Regions from separate parts of the Mesorhizobium kamtschaticum genome, predicted to be linked through region 3. Evidence: predicted binding sites of a transcription regulator. Region 3 holds the regulator's gene; each other region holds the start of a gene.

Region 1 (7,028 bases), 1.4 Mb from region 3:
CGCTTGACCATCGTCGGCTTGGCCAGCATCAGCGCCTTGGCCTTCTTTTCATCGAGGCCTTGCTTTTCCTTGTCAGCCAACTCGCGGAACGTCGTGCTGCCCTTGTTGAGCAGCTTTTCCCAGCCGACCTTGCCGACCCAGCCATCCAGCCGCTTCGCGTCCAGTCCCTCCGCACGAAAATCATGAAAACGGTAAGGCACGTCATGGCTTTCCAGCCAGACGCGCGCCTTCTTGACCGTGTCGCAGGTGGTGATGCCGTAGATGGTGATCGTCAAAGCGTGCTTCCCTTGGGCTGACAGTCGAATCCGTCGCACAGCCTAAAACCGCCCTTCCCGCTTTGCCAGCGCCCAGCCCTGCATCGCCAGAATTTTCGGGCTTGCCGATACTAAGGAATTTCCCTAAGTATTTTCGAACCGCTTTTGACGGCGCCGCAGGATCGATCATGACAAGTCTCCAGACCGCCAATCCGAGCCTGCCGCCCATCGATGGCATCTTCCGCGCGCTTGCCGATCCGACGCGCCGCCGCGTGGTGGAGCGGCTGAACCGCAGTCCGGCCTCGGTCAGCGAACTGGCACAGCCTTTCGAGATGGCGCTGCCTTCCTTCATCGAGCACCTCAAGGTGCTGGAAGGCTGCGGGCTGGTGCGCTCGGAAAAGATCGGCCGCACCAGGACCTATCAACTGGCGCCCGAGCCGCTGCAGCTCGCCGAGAACTGGCTGGCCGAGCAGCGCACGCTGTGGGAGCGCCGCCTCGACCAGTTCGACGCCTATGTGATGACCCTCAAGGAGCAGGAAAAATGAACTATCCCTTCAAGCCGGATCCCAGGCTGGACCTCGTGCTGGAGCGCGTGCTCGACGCGCCGCGCGAACTGCTATGGCGCGCCATGACGACGCCGGAGCATGTCAGGCAATGGTTCACGCCCAAGCCATGGCTGATCACCGACTGCGAGATCGATCTCAAGCCAGGCGGGTTGTTCCGCACACGCATGCAGTCGCCCGACGGCAAGGAGGTCAGCGATCGCCATTGCTGCTATCTCGACATCGTGCCGAACGAGCGGCTGGTGTGGACGGATGCGCTGCTGCCGGGCTACCGGCCGTCAGGCGAGCCCTTCATCACCGCGGTCATTTCCCTCCAGCCGGATGGCCGGGGCACGCGTTACACCGCCACCGCCATCCACCGCGACGCGGCGACCCGCAACAACCATGAAGAGATGGGTTTCTTCGATGGCTGGGGCACGGTGGCCGACCAGCTCGCCAAGTATGTGAAGACGATTTGAGTCTATCACTGGCGGCCAGGGCATTGCCCCGGCCGCCATGCTTGTTTTTCGACCTTGCAGCGGAGAGAGCAGACTCCGAGAAAGGGGACTTTCCGGCCTCAGTAGTAAAAACGCTCTTCCGTGATCTTGCCGTTCTTGACCGTATACAGGCCGACTTCATCCATGGTGACACGCTCGCCGGTGGCCTTGGGCGTTATGTCGAACTTGAAGCGCACGGCGAACTGGTCGCCGTTGACATAGGGGCCCTCGACCGAGCCACCGTGGACTTCGTGGTTCTCTTGCCACCATTGGCCCTTTTGCTTGAGAGCCTCTTTGCCACGGGCCACGGCCATTGGCCCTTCCATGGCTTCGTAGCTGACGATATCGTCGGCGTTGTATTTCTCGCCAGCACCGGCATGATCACCCTGCTGGAGCAGCTCGGTGAAATCCTTGGCAATATCTGCAATTGACATGTGTTCCTCCTGTTCAGACGTACCCCAAGTAGGGGACCGCTTGCTGCCCTGCCACCGCTGGGCCGCACGTTAGCTGACAAGCCGTGTCAGGACGATTGATATAGCGCAGCTATGTGACGACGATTTCTCACATGCCGGCCATGGAATCGTCCTGGCCGGTCAATTGCCAGATCGCTGGACATTCGTATTCGCCCTGATAGCTGCGGATCAGCGCAAAGCTGCGCACCGTCCAGGACATCGGCTCAACAATCTGCTCCCGCACTTTCGGCACGCCTCGTCTGTCACGAAGCAGCGTAACATGTGGCTCCAACGAGCTCGTGACGAACGGCTGCAGCGGGCTGTCGTCGATTACAGCAGAGAGCTTGCGCCAGAAGGCTTGCAGGGCCGGCGAATGGTTGCTGCTGCGAAACACCAGCGCCCCGCCACCGAAAGCCGACAGGCGATCGAAGCAAACATCGAATGGCGCGGCCTGTATCAGCAAGCCGACATGGCGCGCGATCTCCACCACACGCTTCTGTTTGCCGTCGCCAAGGCCCATCAGGGTTATGTGGATTTGATCGGTTGGCGTCAGCCACCCTCGCAACCCCAGCCCCTGATTGTAGTGCTCGGCCCTACGCCGCAGCATCTCGTTAACCGGGGCTTCGACCAGGAATGCGTAGAACAGATGCGGCTCCCGGACCGGACTCGGTTCCTCAAATGGGAAAGAGGTCTGACCATTCTTTGCGAATGCAGGTTGCCTACTCATGACGGAACTCGTTCGGCAAATTGAATCCAGTCGGGAACCATAGAACAAAAAGTGAACAAATCAAGTGAAAACGAAACAGGCGCTGATGCTCTCCGCATCAGCGCCTGTTTCATCAAGAGTGAGGGAGCCCTTCCGAGCAGGGCTCTCGAACCCTACGCCCCGTAACCGATGATGCCCTTGACCTCCAGGAAATCGTGGATCGCCCAGTCGGCGTATTCGCGGCCATTGCCCGACTGCTTGTAGCCGCCGAACGGTGCGAACGTGTCCCATTCCGGATAGTTGATCGAGACCTGCCCAGCACGCAGCTGTCCTGCCACCTTTCGCGCATGGTCGATGTCACCGGACTGCACATAGGCGGCGAGGCCGTAGACCGTGTCGTTGGCGATCTTCACGGCGTCGTCATCGTCATTGTAGGAAATCACCGACAACACCGGGCCGAAGATTTCTTCCTTCTCGATGGTCATGCCCGGGGTGACGTGACCGAACACGGTTGGGCGCACATAGTAGCCGCGGTTGAGGTGTTCCGGCCGGCCGGGGCCGCCGGTGACCAGCGTGGCGCCTTCCTTGATGCCGGCTTCGATCAGCCGCTGGATCTTGTTGAACTGGAGCTCGCTGACGACCGGGCCAAGCTTGGTCTGTTCATTGCGCGGATCGCCGACATTGTGTGCTTCGGCCGCCTTCTTGGCAATGGCGAGCGCCTCGTCGTGACGGGCGGCCGGTACCAGCATGCGGGTCGGCGCATCGCAGGACTGGCCGCTGTTGCCGAAGCAACCCTCAACGCCCTTACGCACCGCCGTTTCGAAATCGGCGTCGGGCAGCACGATGTTGGCCGACTTGCCGCCGAGTTCCTGCGCCACGCGCTTGACCGTCTCGGCCGCCGTCTTGGCGACGATGATGCCGGCGCGGGTCGAGCCGGTGAAGGACACCATGTCGACATCAGGATGGCCGGCCATGATCTGGCCGACATCCGGACCCGTGCCGTTGATCATGTTGTAGACGCCCTTCGGCGTGCCGGCCGCTTCCATCACCTCTGAAAAGACGATGCCACTGATCGGCGCGATCTCCGAAGGCTTCAGCACCACGGTACAGCCGGCCGCGATGGCCGGCGCCACCTTGCAGACGATCTGGTTGAGCGGCCAGTTCCACGGCGTGATCAGCGCGCAGACGCCGATCGGTTCCTTGACCACCATGGTGCCGCCGCGCTTCTCCTGGAATTCATAATCCTCCAGCGCATGAATAGTGGCTTCCATATGCGCCCTGCCCGCCCAGGCCTGCGCCTCGCGCGCCCAGGTGATGGGCGAACCATTCTCCTGACTTACGGCCTGAGCGATGTCCTCGAAGCGTTCGTTGTAGACTTCGAGAATGCGCTTCAACAGCTTCAGGCGCTCGGCCTTGCTGGTCTGCGAGAAGGATGGGAAGGCTGCCTTGGCGGCGGCGACAGCCTTGTCGACGTCGGCCTTCGAGCCGACGGAAATCTTGGTGTAGGCCTCTTCGGTGGACGGATCGATGACATCAAGCGTCGCCGGCACCACGGGCGCCACCCATTTGCCGTCGATGAAGAAATTGAGATGATTGCTCACGGGGAAGACTCCGATGTTTTGGGAAATGGATGGTCAGCCTATGCGGAGAGCATAGGGCAGTTGGCGCCACGGCGCAGGCTGATATGCGCCACGTCGCCGACGCTGAATTGAAAGCCTTCGGCCTGGCGCGGCGCATCGATGACCACCGGCAACCCCTGCCCCAGTTCAGCATGCAGCCGCAAGGTACGGCCGTGGAAGACGATGCTGTTCACCCGCGCCGGAGCGGTTCCTTCGGTCGCTTCGGTGGCCGCCAGCAAATCCTCCGGACGCACGCCAATGGTGCGGATTTCGCCTTCGCCAGGTGGCTGGCCGGTTTCAGAAATGGCTTCCAGCGGCAAGGTACCGGCGGTGAAACGCAGGCGATCGCCATCCCTGCCGACAAAACGCGATTGCAGGAGATTCATGGTGCCGATGAAGCTGGCAACGAACTTCGTGGCGGGCCTGTCATAGAGCGTCGCCGGCGGCGCGATCTGCTCGATGCGGCCCTTGTTCATGACGACGATGCGGTCGGAGATCGACAGCGCTTCGGTTTGGTCGTGGGTGACCATGACGAAGGTGGTGCCAAGCCGCGACTGCAGCCGCTTCAATTCGACCTGCATCTGTTCGCGCAGATGCGCGTCCAGCGCCGACAGCGGCTCGTCGAGCAACAGCACGCGCGGCTCGCAGACGATGGCGCGGGCGAGCGCGACGCGCTGGCGCTGACCGCCCGACAGTTCCAAGACGCGGGCGCCAAGCTTGTCGGCGAGACCGACCATGTCGAGGGCTTCGCCGACTCGCTTTGCCTGCTCGGTGCCGGTGAGTTTTCGCAACGACAGGCCGAAGCCGACATTTTCGGCGACGTTCATATGCGGAAACAGTGCGTAGTCCTGGAACACGGTGTTGACCGGCCGGTCGAAGGGCCGAAGCGCCGTGATGTCGCGGCCGTCGAGCAAAACCTTGCCGCTTGTTGGGCTTTCGAAGCCGGCAATGACGCGCAGGCTGGTGGTCTTGCCGCAGCCCGACGGCCCAAGCAGCGTGATGAACTCGCCGCTGATAATGTCGAGATCGACGGCATCGAGCCCGACGATGCCGCCGGGAAAAACCTTCGAGACCGCCTGCAGCCGAACGAGTGGATCAGGCGCCATCGCGTACCTCGGAGGGCTTCGTGGTGTTGACCCACAGGATCTGGCACTGCTCGGCGCCCGGATTGCGGAAGGCGTGCAAAAGCGTGCTTTTGAAGGCAAAGCTGTCGCCGGTCTTCAGCCCGTATTTTGTCGAATCCACCACCAGTTCGACCTCGCCCGACAGCACATAGCCGAATTCATGGCCGGCATGGGCATAGGCTTCCGCCGTGCCGCCATTGGCCTCCACCGTCACCAGCATGCCGGTCAGCGTCGCGCCCGGCGGCGACAGCAGCGCCTTGGCGATGCCTTCCGACTTCACGGGAATGGCGCGGCGGCTGTTGGCACGCACGCAATAGAGATCGTTGACGGCATCGTTACCGTCGGCGATCAGCGCCGACGGCTCGATGTCCAGCGCGGCGGCGAGCGGCCAGATCACCTTGACGCGCAGCGAGGACATGCCGCGCTCGATCTGGCTCAGCGCACCAATCGACACGCCGGCTTTTGCGGCCAGTTCGGCCAGCGACAGGCGGCGCTCCAGCCGCAGCGCCCGCACGCGCCGGCCGACGCGCACATCGGCATCGTCCTTGGGTTTCTCGGCGGCTTCGTCAAGAACATCCATGCATTCGTCCTCGTTGCAGTCTCTCTATCCGAGCGCGGCGCAGCGTCGATAAGCTCCCCTTCTCCCCCTGTGGGAGAAGGTGTCGCCGAAGGCGACGGATGAGGGGTGTTCCAGCTTGGCAAGGACGGCGATCCGTCACCCACCCCTTGTATCTGCACGGAGGAGACTTTGTGCGATGGAAGCGACTGAGCCTCGAACCGGACGGCCATCCGATTCGAGGCTTGGCGAAGTCGCCCGACACCCCTGCGGCTACAACCGTGGATGAGCCTGGGATCTTCGCCTTCGTCACGCACGACCGAATAGTCGCTTGGCTCCAATCGCACGCACAAGGCAGGTTACCGTGAACACGATCCTCTGTGGAATAGATATTTCGAAAGACTGGCTTGATGCCCATATCGAGCCGATGGGAGCGGCAAACCGCTTCGCCAACGATGCGGCAGGCATCGCCGATCTGGCCGCCTGGTGTCAGAACCATGATGTCAAACTCGTCGTCATGGAGGCCAGTGGCGGCTACGAACGGTTGGCCTTCCTGCTCTTGTGGGAGATGGGCCAACCCTGCGGCATGGCCAATGCGAGGAGCGTTCGCTACTTTGCCGAGGCGATGGGTTTCCTGGAGAAGACCGACAGGATCGATGCCGCCGTGATTGCCCGTTATGGTGCCGTCAAGCGGCTCAAGCCGACGCCGCCGCCAAGCGCGGCCCAGCAGCGGCTCAAGGCGCTGGTTGCGCGGCTTTCCCAGGTGGGAGGTGACCTCACCATTCAAAAGCAGCGCAAGAGCACTGCCGACGCCGAAACCATCGCAAGCCTTGATGAGGTGATCGCGCTGCTTGCGCGCCAGAGCCGCAGGCTCGAGGGTGAGATCGCCACGCTCATCGATGACGATCCGCTGTGGGCATGCCTCGACCGGGCCTTCCGCTCGCTCAAGGGTGTTGCCTCTCGCACCGTGGCGCGGCTGATGGCGCAGTTGCCGGAGATCGGCATCCTCTCCAACAAGGCCATCGCCAAGTTGGCCGGCCTGGCGCCGATCGCCAATGACAGCGGCAAGCGCAGCGGTCGAAGACCAGTGCGCGGCGGTCGGGCAGGGCCGCGCGGCGTCCTCTTCCTCGTTGCCAGCATCGTTGCCAAATATGATCCGCATCTGGCAGCTTTCAAGCAACGGTTGCAGGCTGCCGGAAAGGAGAAAATGGTCATCCGCATTGCGCTCGCCCGCAAGCTGCTCGTCATTCTCAATGCAAAAGCACGCGACGCGCGTAA
Region 2 (7,028 bases), 3.5 Mb from region 3:
ATGCGCTGGCCAGCGAATGGGGCGCCGACGATCTGCTGGCCGCGGCAAAATTCGAGCCCGACGGCATCCTGTTGTCCAAGGTCGCCACACCGCGCGATATCCTCGAAGTCGGCGATGTGCTCGACGACAATTTTGCCCCCGACAGCGTGAAACTCTGGGCGATGATCGAGACGCCCAGGGCGCTGCTCAACATCGGCGCCATTGCCGAATTGGGCCGTGACCCGGCTTCGCGCCTCAATTGTTTCGTTGCCGGAACGAATGATCTGACCAAGGACACCGGCGTGCTGGCGACGCCGGACCGGCGCTATCTCGTGCCATGGCTGATGCAGATGGTGCTGGCCGCGCGCGCCGGCGGCCTCGACATGCTCGACGGCGTTGCCAATGATTTTCGCGACCTCGATACCTTTGCGCGTGAGTGCGCGGAAGGCGCCGCCATGGGCTTCGATGGCAAGACCCTCATCCATCCGGCCCAGATCGAAGCGGCGAACCGCGCCTTCGCGCCGTCCCCGGAAGTGCTGACCGAGGCACGCCTGATAAAGGACGCCTTTTCACGTGCCGAGAATGCCGGCAAGGGCGTGATCGCGCTGAACGGCAAGATGGTCGAGCGGCTGCATCTGGCGCAGGCTGAAAAACTGCTGGCGAAAGCGGCCGCCATCGGCGCATGATCCCGGCTAAGTCTATTCACGACAGGACTGAAAAATGAAACTCTACCGCTTTCTGACCGCCCCGGACGATGCCAGCTTCTGCCACAAGGTGACGGCGGCCTTGAACAAGGGCTGGCACCTGTTCGGCTCGCCGACCTACGCCTATGACAAGAAAGCCAAGACCATGCGCTGCGGCCAGGCCGTGGTGAAGGATATCGACGGCCAGGAGTATGGGCCGGACACCAAGCTCAGCGACTGGTAGGGGACAGCGCTGAGGCCCTTCTCTCTCTTCGTCATCCTAGGGCGGAGCAAGGAGCGAAGCGACGCGGCGCAGACCCTAGGATGACGAAGGGATAGGTTACTCGGCCGCCTCTTCGAGCTTCTCCATATCATCATCCGACAGGCCGAAATGGTGGCCGATCTCGTGGATCAGCACATGGGTGACGATGTCGCCCAGCGTTTCCTCATTTTCGGCCCAGTAGTCGAGCATGGCGCGGCGATAGAGCGTGATGCGGTTGGGGCCTTCGCCGGTCTGCGGGTTCCAACGTTCGGCGATGCCGCGGCCCTCGAACAGGCCGAGCAGGTCGAACGGCGTTTCCAGCGACAGATCGTCCATGATCTCGTCGGTCGGGAACTCGGCGATCTGGATGACGATCTCGCCGGTCAGCTTGCGAAAGTCCTCCGGCAAATGCGCATAGGCCTCCAACGCGAGGAACTCCATTTCCTCCATCGAGGGCGCAAGTTCGCCATGCCAGGTACGGGTTTTGTAGATACGGGCCATGCTTTGTCCTTTGACCCGGCATATAGGCTTTCGCGCCGGTCGAGGCAAATGAAGCGGCAATTCCTGCCGCAGCGCCTTTGCCGCGGCCGGGGAATCGCGTAGGGGTCGGTTCCGGCCATCTCTCAGGAGTTCTCATGCCGGACCTTTCCACCATCGGACTTTTCGCCATTGCCTGCCTCGCTTTGACCGCGACGCCTGGGCCGGACATGCTGTTGATCGCGTCCCGCAGCGCCAGCCAGGGGCGCGCATCGGGCCTGGCGACCTATGCCGGCATCGCCGCCGGCACCTATTGCCACGCGCTGGCCGCCGCCTTCGGCCTGTCGCAACTGTTCCTGGCAGCACCCATCGCCTACGACATCGTGCGCTATGCCGGCGCCGCCTACCTCGCCTGGCTGGCCTGGAAGGCGTTCCGTTCCGACGGAACGGTTTTTGCCCCGGTCGCCGGCCTGCCGCGCTATTCACGCGGCCGGATTTTTCGGCAAGGCCTGCTGACCAATCTGCTCAACCCAAAAATGGCGCTGTTCGTGCTGGCGCTGTTCCCGCAATTCGTGCGCCCCGAGGCCGGTTCCGTCGCCGGCCAGATCCTGTTGCTGGCGACCGTGCTCAACCTGATCGGGCTGCTGGTCAACGGCCTGGTCATCCTGACCGCCAGCCGGATCGGAACGGCGTTGTCGAAACGCACGCGGCTCCGGCGGGCGCCGCAGATCCTGCTCGGAACCGTCTTTGCGGGGCTCGCTGCACGGCTGGCCTTTGGCGGCCAGCGCTAGTCTCCCGGCGGAGAAAGCTGACGGGGTCGTTGTGTTGACCAGCCGTATGCCTTGGTGATTGGCGAGAAACGCCCCACCCTTCGTCATCCTATGGCGGAGCAAGGAGCGAAGCGAAGCGGCGCAGACCATAGGATCCATGCCGCGACCTTAGAGCGCTGTTACGGGTGCAGAATTCTGTTCCGCCGCATCCGCGACAGCCGTCACGGAATGGATCCCAGGGTCTCCGCGACGCCGCTGCGCGGCTGCTTCGCCCTAGGATGACGAAATCACGGGATGCTGCGACCCACCCATATACTGGGCTCGCGACTCCTCGCTGAGGAATAAATTCCTTATGACTCTGCTTGACTCTTCCGTCACCCTCTGGAATCTATAAGAACATAACAGGAACAATTGTGAGTGGACACTGACCGTCATGGCGATATCAGCCGTGGCGCGGGAGACTGTTTTTGCCCTGCGCCGCCAGATCGCGAAAATCGAGGGAACGCTGCCCGAGCGCCTGCAGGCGCCGGCTGGCGCGTCCCTTGATGTCGATGGCGGCGCCGACGCCGATCTCACGATCGTCCGGCGCGGCATTGCAGCGGCCTTGCCGGATGCCTTCCTGCCCGTCGGCGTCGAACGGCTCGATGCCGCTTTGAGCGGCGGCCTGCCGAAAGCCGCGCTCAGCGAAATCCATGGTCTGGAAACCCGCGATGCCGGAGCCGTCGCCGGTTTCGCTTTGTCCCTCACCAGCCTGATCCTCAAGCAGGCGCAGGGGCTGCCCATCTTATGGATCGGCACGTCAGAGATCTTCCGCGAGGCCGGCTTTCCCTATGCCAGGGGGCTGCGGGCCTCGTTCGGCATCGAGCCCGGGCAATTGCTGTTTTCCGAGGCGCCAAAGCTTGTCGATGCGCTGTGGGTCGCCGAGGAGGCGGCCCGGATGACGGCGCTCGCCGCAATCATCCTCGAAATCCGCTGCAACCCGCAGCGGCTGGACCTGACCGCGACGCGCCGGCTGCACGCAAGGGCGCAGGCCGCCGGCCGCCCGGTGTTCCTGCTGCGGCAGGCGGCCGCGCCCGAGCCGACGGCAGCGCCCGTCCGGCTCATCGTCGCGTCGGCGCCGGCAACACCGCGCGACACCATCGCCGGGCCGCTCGCCGGCTCGATCGGTCGCCCCGCCTTCACCATCACCATCGGCAAGAGCCGCACGGCCCTGCCTGGACAATTCACACTGGAGTGGAACCCCGATGAACGCGCATTCGACGAAAGAAGAGGCGAGGAAAAACGGGAACGGGCAAAGAATCCTGTCGCTGTGGTTTCCCTATCTGGCGGCCGAAAGGATCCTGCGACAGCGACAGGGGCGGTCCTGGCGTTCCCGGCCGTCAGCTCATCCGCCACTGGTGGTCAGCCACCGCCAGGGCAACGCGCAGCGCATTTCGGCCCTCGACGAGCGGGCTGAGGCGCTGCACCTGAAGCGCGACATGGGCATTGCCGATGCGCGTGCCATGCATCCGTCGATCGACATCGTCGAGGCCGATCCCGAGGCCGACCGGCGCCTGCTCGAAGGCCTGGCCGACTGGTGCGACCGCTACACCCCGCTGGTGGCGCTGGACGGCGTGGACGGCCTGTTCCTCGACGTCACCGGTTGCACCCATCTGTTCGGCGGCGAACGCGCCATGCTGGACGACATCCTGTCGCGCTTCTTCCATCAGGGCTTCGATGTCCGCGCCGGCCTTGCCCCGACCCCAGGCGCCGCCTGGGCGGCGGCCCGGTTTTGCGGCGACCGCATCGTTGATGGCGGCGAGGAGGAAGCCCTGCTCGCACCCTTGCCGCTCGCCGCACTGCGCATCGACCCGGCGACCCGCGCCAGCCTGGAAAGTGTCGGCCTGCGCACGGCGGGCGCCGTCATGGCCGCACCCCGCGCGCCGCTCGCCCGCCGCTTCGGCGCCTCTCTGCTGCTGCGCCTCGACCAGGCGCTTGGCCGTCTCGACGAGGCGGTCTCGCCGCGCCTTCCCGTGGCGCCGCTTTCGGTCGAACGCCATCTTGCCGAGCCCATCACCTTGACCGAGGACATCGAACGGCTGGTGGGCCTGCTGGCGACGATCTTGAAGACCGATCTCGAGCGCCGCGGCGAAGGCGCCCGAACGCTGGCGCTGCTGCTCTTCCGTGTCGACGGCGCCGTCAGCCGCATTGCGCTCGGCACCTCGCGGCCGCTGCGCGACCCCCGGCTGATCCAGAAACTGTTCCATGAAAGGCTGGCAGCGCTCGAGCAGGACATCGATGCCGGCTACGGCTTCGATCTGGTGCGCCTCTCGGTGCTGGCCGCCGCCGCTTTCGACATGGCGCAGACCGATCTGACCGGTGACGTGACCGACGATGGCGCCGACATCGCGCTGTTCGCCGACCGCATCCGCGCCCGGCTCGGCGAGGGCGCCGTGCTGCAGCCGGTCCTCGTCGAAAGCCATCTGCCGGAACGCGCCGTCGCCACCATCCCCTTCACGGAGGCACCGCGCCGGACCACACCACCGAAGAAGCCGGACAGAGTGCAGGCGCCCAAAACCATCTTCCCGCCGGAACGGCCGATCCGGCTGTTCCGCGCGCCCGAACCCATCGAGGTGCCGGCGACCGAAATGCCCGAGGGTCCGCCGCTCAATTTCCGCTGGCGGCGCGCGCTCTACCGCGTCACCCGTGCCGAGGGTCCCGAACGCATCGCCGCCGAATGGTGGCGTGAAGCGTCAAGCGATCCGGTCGCATCGACCCGCGACTATTTTCGCATCGAGGATGTCGACGGCCGCCGCTACTGGCTCTACCGGCAAGGCCTTTACGGCAACCCGCAGGTGCCACCGCGCTGGTTCATGCATGGGGTCTTCGCATGAACGCGCTGACCGTCATCCCCTATGCCGAGTTCGGCATCCAGTCGAATTTCTCCTTCCTGCGCGGCGCCTCCAAGCCGGAGGAGCTGGTGGTCGCGGCCAAGCTTCTGGGCTTTTCCGCGATCGGCCTTGCCGACCGCAACACGGTGGCCGGCGTGGTGCGCGCCTGGCAGCAGGCCAAGGTCGAAAAGCTCTCCTATCACCCCGGCTGCCGGCTGGTTTTTGGCGACGGCACGCCGGATATTCTCGCCTATCCCAGGGACCGCAAGGGCTGGGGCCATCTGTGCCGCATGCTGACCCAGGCCAATCTGCGCGACGAGACCGAAAAAGGCGCCACTCTGCTCCAGCGCGGCGATTTGCTCGAATGGGGAGACCTGATGTCGCTGGCGGCCCTGCCCGATCTGGCGGCGGGCGCGCAAGACAGCCTTGCTTTGCTCCGCCAGCTCAAGGACCGCTTCGGCAGGGCCCTGCGCCTTGGCGTCTCGCCCTGCTATGCCGGTAATGACCGGTTCCGGATCGAGCAGGCGGCGGCGCTGGCCGAAATTACCGGCATCCCGCTGATGGCGACCAACGATGTCCTCTACCACACGGCCGAACGACGCCCGTTGCAGGACGTGCTGACCGCGATCCGCCTCAACACACCCGTCGCCGAGGTCGGGCTGGAACTCACCGCCAATGCCGAGCGCCATCTGAAGCCGCCGCTGGAAATGGCCCGCCTGTTCCGCCGGCATCCGCAAGCGCTGGCCGAGACGCTGCGTTTTGCGGAAGAATTGACCTTCTCGCTTGGCGACCTCCAGTACAATTACCCCGACGAGCCGACGGAATCGGGCCTTGGCCCGCAGGCCGAACTGGAAAGGCTGGCGCGGGAAGGGGCGACCCGGCGGTTCCCGGGCGGTGTCCCGGCCAGCGTCATAAAACGCATCGAGGACGAGCTCGCTCTGATCGAGCGTCTCAACTACGCGCGCTACTTCCTGACCGTCTACGACATCATCAAATTCGCCCGCAGCCAGAACATCCTCTGCCAGGGACGCGGCTCCGCCGCCAATTCGATCATCTGCTTCTGCATCGGCATCACTGAAGTCGGGCCGGACAAGATCGACACGCTGTTCGAGCGCTTCATTTCCGAGGAGAGGAACGAGCCTCCGGATATCGACGTCGACTTCGAGCATGAGCGGCGTGAAGAGGTCATGCAGTACATCTATACGAAATACAGTTCCAAACGCACCGCGCTTGCCGCCGCCGTCATCAGCTATCGCGGCCGCTCGGCGCTGCGCGAAGTCTCCAAGGCGATGGGCCTGTCGGAGGATGTCCGGGCGTCCCTGTCCGGCTCGATCTGGGGCTGGTCGACCTCCGAGCTTGGCGAGAAGGAAGCCCGCGCCGGCGGCCTCGACCGCAGCGACCCCACATCGCGGCATGTGATGGAACGGGCCAACGAGATCATGGGCTTTCCCCGCCACCTCTCCCAGCATGTCGGCGGTTTCGTCATCACCCGGGACCGGCTCGACGAGATTGTGCCCATCGTCAAGACGGCGATGGACGAGCGCAAGATGGTCGAATGGGACAAGGACGATCTCGACTCGGTGAAGATCCTTAAGGTGGACATCCTGGCGCTCGGCATGCTGACCTGCCTGCAGCGCGCCTTCACCTTGCTTACCGACCACTACCCAAAGGCACGGGACCCGTATGGGCAACCCTATGTGCTGGCCACTCTGCCGGCAGAGGACCAACGCGTCTATGACATGATCTGCCGCGCCGATACGCTCGGCGTCTTCCAGATCGAGTCTCGCGCGCAGATGTCGATGCTGCCGCGGCTCCAACCGCGCGATTTCTATGACCTTGTCATCGAGGTGGCGATCGTTCGGCCGGGCCCGATCCAGGGCGATATGGTCCATCCCTATCTGCGCCGCCGGCAAGGCAAGGAGAAGGCCGAATATCAGAAGGCGGAATTGAAAGAGATCCTCGGCAAGACGCTCGGCGTGCCGCTGTT
Region 3 (7,028 bases):
ATGAACAGGTCGGTGAGCGCGATGCTCTTCCTGCGCACCTCTGCCATGTCGACATCGTCCCAAATATCCAGCGCGCCCTTGAGCGCCCGCATCGACAACATCGGCTGGGTTCCACACAGGAACCTGCGGATACCGACGCCGGCAGCAAAACCCTGTTCGAAGGCGAACGGCCGCGCATGGCCCCACCAGCCGCTCAGCGGCTGATGGACATCGTCGTGATGGCGTTTCGCGGCATAGATGAAGGCCGGCGCGCCCGGCCCGCCATTGAGATATTTGTAGGTGCAGCCGATGGCGAAATCGGCATTCGCGCTGTCGAGCTCGACCGGAAGCGCACCGGCCGTGTGGCAGAGGTCCCAAACGATCAGCGCGCCGGCCTGGTGGGCCTTGCGCGTCAGCGCGGCCATGTCACGCAGTTGCCCGGATTTGTAATTGACGTGGTTGACCAGGATGACGGCGACGCGCTCGTCGATCAGCTCTTCAATGGTCGGAGCATCAACGCCCTCGAGCCGCAGCACCGTGCCCGGCCGCGTCGAGGCCACGCCCTCGGCCATGTAGAGATCGGTTGGAAAGCTGTCACCCTCGGCGACGATGACCGAGCGGTCCGGCCGCATGTTGAGTGCGGCATGCAGCACCTTGTAGATGTTGATCGAGGTCGTATCGCAGACCACCGTCTGGCCCGTCGCCGCTCCGATCAGGCGCCCCAGCTGGTCGCCAAGCGCGACCGGCATGTCGAACCAGCCGGCGGTATTCCAGGCACGGATCAGGTCTTGCGCCCACTCCTGCGTCGCGGCCTTCTGCAACTCGTTGAAGACGGCGGGGGCCGCGGCACCCAGCGAATTGCCATCGAGATAGATCACGCCTTCCGGCAGAATGAACCGGTCGCGCATGGCACGCAGCGGATCCGCCACATCCATGGCTTCGACTGCTGCGAGATCGAGCGTTGCATTCATGATCGATTGTCCTTCGCGCATAGGCGCGCCCAGATGAACACGTCAGGTGAAATCGGCTGGCCGACCATGGGCAGTCGGCCAGACTCTGTCAAACATTATATATAATTTACGCCATGGAAGGCTTTCATATATAATCGTGACGTGACAGCCTAAGGATGGGACAACGATGCTGGACGAAGGACTCTCGAAGACGGAAGCGGCCTACAGGCTGCTGCGTCGCGATATCCTCACGACCCGTCTGCGACCCGGCGCGCCGCTCAAGCTCAGCGCGCTGCGCAACAGCTATGGCATTGGCTGGACACCGTTGCGCGAAGCGCTGTCGCGACTGGAGGCGGAGCGCCTGGTGACTTCCATCAGCAATCGCGGCTTTGCCGTCGCTCCGGTTTCGCGCATCGAATTGGAAGACCTGTCGCGCGCCAGGTGTGTCGTCGAATTGCCGCTGCTCCAGGAATCGATCGAGAAAGGTGGCCACGATTGGGAAAACGCCGTCGTCGCCGCGCATTACCGGCTGTCGCGTTGCAAGACCGCGGTCGACGATCCATCCGACGCAGTGGTCGACGAATGGGATGAAAAGCACGAGGCTTTCCACGCGGCGCTGCTCAGCGCGGCAGCATCGCCCTGGCTGCTGACCTTCCATTCCACGATCGCGGATCAATTGCGTCGCCATCACCGTTTTCTCGGCCTTGCGCCAACGCTGCGGGCGGCCGCCGGCCTGCAGCATGGTTATGAGGAAGCCGTGGAAGCGTTGCGCCAGGCGGTCACAATCGAACATCACACCGCGCTCATGGAGGCGGCACTGGATCGTAACATCAAGCGCGCGAAAACCCTGATGATCGCCCACATCGGCTATACGCTGCATGTCTATGTCCATGCCGGCGATGGCAGCATAAACGAGCGCTAGCGCAACGAGGATCGTGGACCAACGCCAGTATGGCAATTTCTCGGTAAAGTTGGCATTTTGGCTTCGTTTCGTTCACGGCAAGCCAATGATCGGTGAAAGGGAGAAAGACCTCTCATCGAGCCTTGTCGGCAACTGATGCCAGACCTCGGAACAGGATAGGCCACAGGCCATTAACCAAAACAATTTCAAAGCCAGCGAGCGCACTGCGGCGGCAGGCAGGCGTCGAACACGGCCCGCTCCCAGGCGGCAAATAATTTCAGCCGCCTTAACAAATTCACTAAACTTTAAACGGTTGCAGAACACAACTGGAACAGATAGTGTTTGTTCTGGGTTTGTTTTTCGATTCTGGTTCAGACCTTTTGTTCAAGCCTTGGGGGCTGCCATGCTGACGCGTAAGCAACATGAACTCTTGATGTTCATTCATGAACGGCTAAAGGAAAGCGGCATTCCGCCCTCCTTCGACGAGATGAAGGAAGCGCTCGATCTCGCCTCCAAGTCAGGGATCCATCGCCTGATCACGGCGCTGGAGGAACGCGGTTTCATCCGCCGGCTGCCCAACCGGGCGCGCGCGCTGGAAGTGCTACGGCTGCCGGATTCGATAGCGCCCGGCCTCAACGCGGCAAAGAAATTCTCGCCAAGCGTCATCCAGGGCAGTCTCGGCCAAGGCGGCCTTGGTCGCCAGATCAAGCCGGCGCCGTCGCGCTTGCCCGCGGCCGGCAATGACGACGACGTGGTTTCCGCCGTGTCGATCCCGGTAATGGGGCGTATCGCCGCCGGTGTGCCGATCGATGCCATCCAGCATCAGACGCATTCGATCTCGGTGCCGCCGGACATGATCATGGGTGGCGAGCACTATGCGCTGGAGGTCAAGGGCGACTCCATGATCGAGGCCGGCATCTTCGATGGCGACACCGTCATCATCCGCAACGCCGATACCGCCCAGCCTGGCGAGATCATCGTGGCGCTCGTGGATGAAGAGGAAGCGACGCTGAAGCGGTTTCGCCGCAAGGGTGCCTCGATCGCGCTTGAAGCCGCCAATCCGGCCTATGAGACGCGCATCTTCGGCCCCGACAGGGTCAAGGTGCAAGGCAAGCTCGTCGGGCTGATCCGGCGCTACTGAGCAGGAGCGGCCGGCTTTTCGGGTTTGCGCCAGGGCAACAGCCCCCTCGCCTCACGTGAGTATTTGCGCTGCGCATGCCAGGGCCGATACGGCCCGTCCACCGCGAAGCTGACGATTGGCGGACCGGTCGCTGATTGGCGGTCGAAGAAGACGGCAGCACTGCCCTTGCGTGCGAGCTGCCGTTTGGTGACGACGAGAACCAGCGGATTGAGGCAGGCGTCGTAGCCCGTCGCGTCATTGACGACGATCAAATCGGCGAAACCGCAGGCCTTCCATGTGTCCTTGCGATCTTCGACATGCGCGATGATCGCGCCGGATGGGTGCCGGGCGAGACAGACGCCGTCCGTGCAATAGAACGGTGCTCCCGGTGGCAGGTTGACCGCATCGGCAATGTCGAATTGCCCGTCTGCCTTGCTGAACATCTCCGGCACGACGATGGTTTCCGATGTCAGCGCGCGTTTCCAGTTGTCGACGGTGAATTCGTTCGGACGTGCCCGGCTGACCGCGAGTTCACCGCCGCCGATCGGCAGCGCGACCAGCCGCGCGTCCTCCGAGATCAGCACATCGGGCGTGCGCGTATCCGACACCGTCAGCAGGCCGGCAAGCGCGAATGGCAGCGCTGCGAGCCGCAGCCATGTCGTCGCCATCGTCGCGATGACCAGGGCGACGGTCACCAGCAAGACCGATTGCTGCGAGATCAGCCCGACCGCATCGATCGGAGAGCGTTCCGATATCCACGCCGATATCGTGATCATCGCCGTCAGACCCTTGCCCATGAGGTAAAGGGATGGCGCATCCAATCCGAACGGCATCAGCAACGCGCTGGCAACGGCCAGGAACATCACGACTGACACAATCGGCATGACGGCCAGATTGGCGAACAGGCTGAGCGGCGACACCCGCTGGAAATGCCAGATGGCAAACAGCGCCGTGGCGCAGCCGGCGATGATGGAGGTCATGGCCAAGCCGCCCGTTGCCAGCAGGAATTTTCGCGTGAGAAAGCTCGGCAGGGATCGCTTTGGCGGTGGCGGCCTTGCCTTTCCCGCATGGTGATCCGCCCAACCGGCATAGGCGCCGACCAATGCAGCCGTCGCGGCAAACGACATCTGGAAGCTCGGGCCGACGACTTCGTGCGGCGACACCACGATGACGGCGATCGCCGAGATCGCCAGATTGCGCATGGTCAGCGCCGCGCGATCGAACAGGACGGCAATCAGCATCACCGCCAGCATGATGAAGCTGCGCTCGGCGGCAACGACGACGCCGGAAATGACGAGATAGGCGGCGATCGAGAGAAGTGCCGCGGCAGCCGCGTATTTCTTCACCGGTCGCCGCGCGGAAAAATCCGGAAACAGCGCCAAGGCGCCGCGCAGCAGACCCATGATGGTGCCGGCGACAAGCGCCATATGCAGTCCGGAAATCGAGATGATGTGATAGATGCCGGTGCGCCGCATCGCTTCGTTGATTTCGTCGGGAATGCCCGCGCGGACACCAACGATCAGCGCTGCCGCGATCTCGCCTTCGGCACCGCCGACCGTGGCCCGGATATGGTCGGCGATGTCTTCGCGGGCATTTTCTATCCCGGAGAAAAGCCGGGCCGAGAGCGGCATCTCGCCGTCGTCGGCGGAGACAAGCTTCGGATTGCCGAGAAAGAAGCCGCTGCCGCCGATGCCGGCGAAATAGCTGTCGAAGGAGAAATCATAGCTGTCCGGCCGCACCGGGCCAGTCGGCGGCAACAATTTGGCGTAGCCGGTGACCAGGGAGCCGGCGGTCATTTCCGCCGGGATATTGCGCGCCGAAAGCCGGACCCTTTCCGGCGCATAGCGCAGTTTCGGCCGCGCGGTCGACGTCACGTCTATAGTCAGCCGGATGCGGCCAGAACTCCATCTGCTCCAGTGAGACCACGCGGCCGGTCAGTTGCGTCGATATTTCCGAGCCCAGCATCTGGGTGCCCACTCGCCATGTCTCGACCTTGGCGGCAAGCAGGCCCAGCGCGCACAACAATGCCGCCATGAAGCCCAGATGGGTTTTCGGCCAGGAGCGCGAAACAAGCGCGCAGATCGCCATCAGCACGACGACCGCGACAGGCTTTGCAAAATCAGGCTCCACTGCCAGCGAATAATAGCCGATCGCTCCAGCGGCCAGACAGACCGGCACCAGCAGGAAGGCGATGCCCCGGTCAAGCTCCAGCTCTGCTGAGGCCGCCACGCTGTGGCGCAGGCGAGGCAGTGAAATCCGGCCCAGTTGCCGGCGCACACGCACAATCCTGCCTGTTTCGGTGGACGGAATTGGCGCTGGAACATTCGCCGGCAACGCTGGCTTACTGGAGCCCGGCACAAGTGGCGACGGTGGCGGTGGGGTCGCCAAAGGCGTCGCAAACAGGGACCGTTCGCTGACGCCGACAACAGCGTCCTCGCCCTCATCCGAGCCTCGGCCTCGTCCAGCCATCGGGTCTGCCCCTTGCACCCCTGACGCCCTATGCTACATGAACGCGCAACGCGCGAAAGTCCGTGCAGCCGCACCCCGCTTCAGATGGTTTCCGAGAGTTCCATGTCCGACAAGGTCGTCACCCGTTTTGCCCCCTCGCCCACCGGCTATCTGCACATCGGTGGTGCGCGCACGGCGCTGTTCAACTGGCTGTACGCCAAGCACACCGGCGGCATGATGGTGCTGCGCATCGAGGATACCGACCGCGAACGCTTCAACGAGGCGGCCACCCAGGCCATTCTGGATGGGCTGACCTGGCTTGGGCTTTCCTGGGACGGCGAGGCGATATCGCAGTTCGAGCGTGCGCCGCGCCACCGCGAGGTCGCCGAGGAACTCGTGCGCCTGGGCAAGGCCTATTACAGCTACGAGACACCTGCCGAGTTGGAGGCCATGCGCGAGGCGGCTCGGGCCAAGGGCCTGCCGCCGCGCTACAACGGCCAGTGGCGCGATCGCGATCCATCCGAGGCACCGCCCGGCGTCAAGGGCGCCATCCGCGTCAAAGCGCCGACCGAAGGCGAAACGGTCGTGCACGACCGCGTCCAGGGCGAGGTGCGCTTCCCCAACAAGGATCTCGACGATTTCATCATCCTGCGTTCGGACGGCAACCCGACCTACATGCATGCCGTCGTCGTCGACGATCATGACATGGGTGTCACGCACATCATTCGCGGCGACGACCACCTGACCAATGCCGCCCGCCAGACCGTGATCTACAACGCCATGGGTTGGGATGTGCCGTCGATGTCGCACATCCCGCTGATCCATGGCGCCGACGGCGCCAAGCTGTCGAAGCGGCATGGTGCGCTCGGCGTCGAGGCCTATCGCGCCATGGGTTACCTGCCGGAGGCGCTGCTCAACTATCTGGCGCGTCTCGGCTGGAGCCACGGCGACGACGAGATCATGTCGATCAAGGACATGGTCTCCTGGTTTGACATCGGCGACGTCAACAAGGGCGCGGCCCGCTTCGATTTCGCCAAGCTGGAGGCGATCAACGGCGCGCATATGCGCCGCTTGGCCGATGCCGAACTGTTCGACATCTTCATCGCCACCTTGCCCTATCTCGAAGGTGGGCCGGCGATGGCAGCGCGCCTCGATGACAGGAATAAGGCGCAGTTGCTGGCGGCCCTCCCGGGCCTGAAGGAGCGCGCCAAGACGCTGGTCGAGCTCGTCGATGGCGCCGCCTTCCTGTTTGCCACGCGCCCTCTGCCGATCGACGACAAGGCGGCCCTCCTGCTCAATGATGATGCCCGCAAGATCCTGCGTGGCGCTCACGAAGCTTTGAACGGGCTTTCAGGTGACTGGACGGCTGCCGCGGCAGAAGCCGCGATCCGCGACTATGCGTTGGCTGGTGGCCATAAGCTTGGCGCCGTGGCCCAGCCCTTGCGGGCAGCACTCACCGGCAAAAGCACCTCGCCGGGCGTGTTCGACGTGCTTGCCGTGCTTGGGCGCGAGGAGAGCCTGGCGCGCATAGCGGATCAAATCGATTAGGAGCAAACTGGCCCAAGAAGATTGGCATTGAAAGGCGCGTTTCGCAGTGCAACATTAGGCTCTGGCCCAATCTGGCACGCAC

What was found. Region 3 encodes LexA, which represses DNA repair genes until DNA is damaged. Its sites were predicted from a motif close to TGTTCNNNNTGTGTTCNG; they were not measured.
Region 1: a site for LexA is predicted at 2,513-2,530, ahead of AC0V7N_RS30650 (2'-5' RNA ligase family protein). Genes of this name have one in related genera too.
Region 2: a site for LexA is predicted at 2,564-2,581, ahead of AC0V7N_RS05965 (ImuA family protein). Genes of this name have one in related genera too.

Annotation. Positions count from the first base shown of each region.
Region 1 covers NZ_CM149691.1:6,143,675-6,150,702, forward strand. The annotation lists gene AC0V7N_RS30630 (ArsC family reductase) at 1-275, opposite strand, end outside; gene AC0V7N_RS30635 (ArsR/SmtB family transcription factor) at 443-799, shown strand; gene AC0V7N_RS30640 (SRPBCC family protein) at 796-1,275, shown strand; gene AC0V7N_RS30645 (SnoaL-like domain-containing protein) at 1,374-1,727, opposite strand; gene AC0V7N_RS30650 (2'-5' RNA ligase family protein) at 1,855-2,472, opposite strand; gene AC0V7N_RS30655 (aldehyde dehydrogenase family protein) at 2,625-4,052, opposite strand; gene AC0V7N_RS30660 (ABC transporter ATP-binding protein) at 4,091-5,176, opposite strand; gene AC0V7N_RS30665 (cupin domain-containing protein) at 5,166-5,774, opposite strand; gene AC0V7N_RS30670 (IS110 family RNA-guided transposase) at 6,115-7,028, shown strand, end outside.
Region 2 covers NZ_CM149691.1:1,247,826-1,254,853, reverse strand. The annotation lists gene AC0V7N_RS05985 (HpcH/HpaI aldolase/citrate lyase family protein) at 1-665, shown strand, start outside; gene AC0V7N_RS05980 (DUF1737 domain-containing protein) at 700-906, shown strand; gene AC0V7N_RS05975 (metallopeptidase family protein) at 1,003-1,425, opposite strand; gene AC0V7N_RS05970 (LysE family translocator) at 1,560-2,192, shown strand; gene AC0V7N_RS05965 (ImuA family protein) at 2,605-3,627, shown strand; gene AC0V7N_RS05960 (DUF6504 family protein) at 3,569-5,044, shown strand; gene AC0V7N_RS05955 (error-prone DNA polymerase) at 5,041-7,028, shown strand, end outside.
Region 3 covers NZ_CM149691.1:4,765,640-4,772,667, reverse strand. The annotation lists gene kynU (kynureninase) at 1-950, opposite strand, end outside; gene AC0V7N_RS23565 (GntR family transcriptional regulator) at 1,117-1,851, shown strand; gene lexA (transcriptional repressor LexA) at 2,234-2,971, shown strand; partial or broken gene AC0V7N_RS23555 (ComEC/Rec2 family competence protein) at 2,965-5,419, opposite strand; gene gltX (glutamate--tRNA ligase) at 5,522-6,946, shown strand.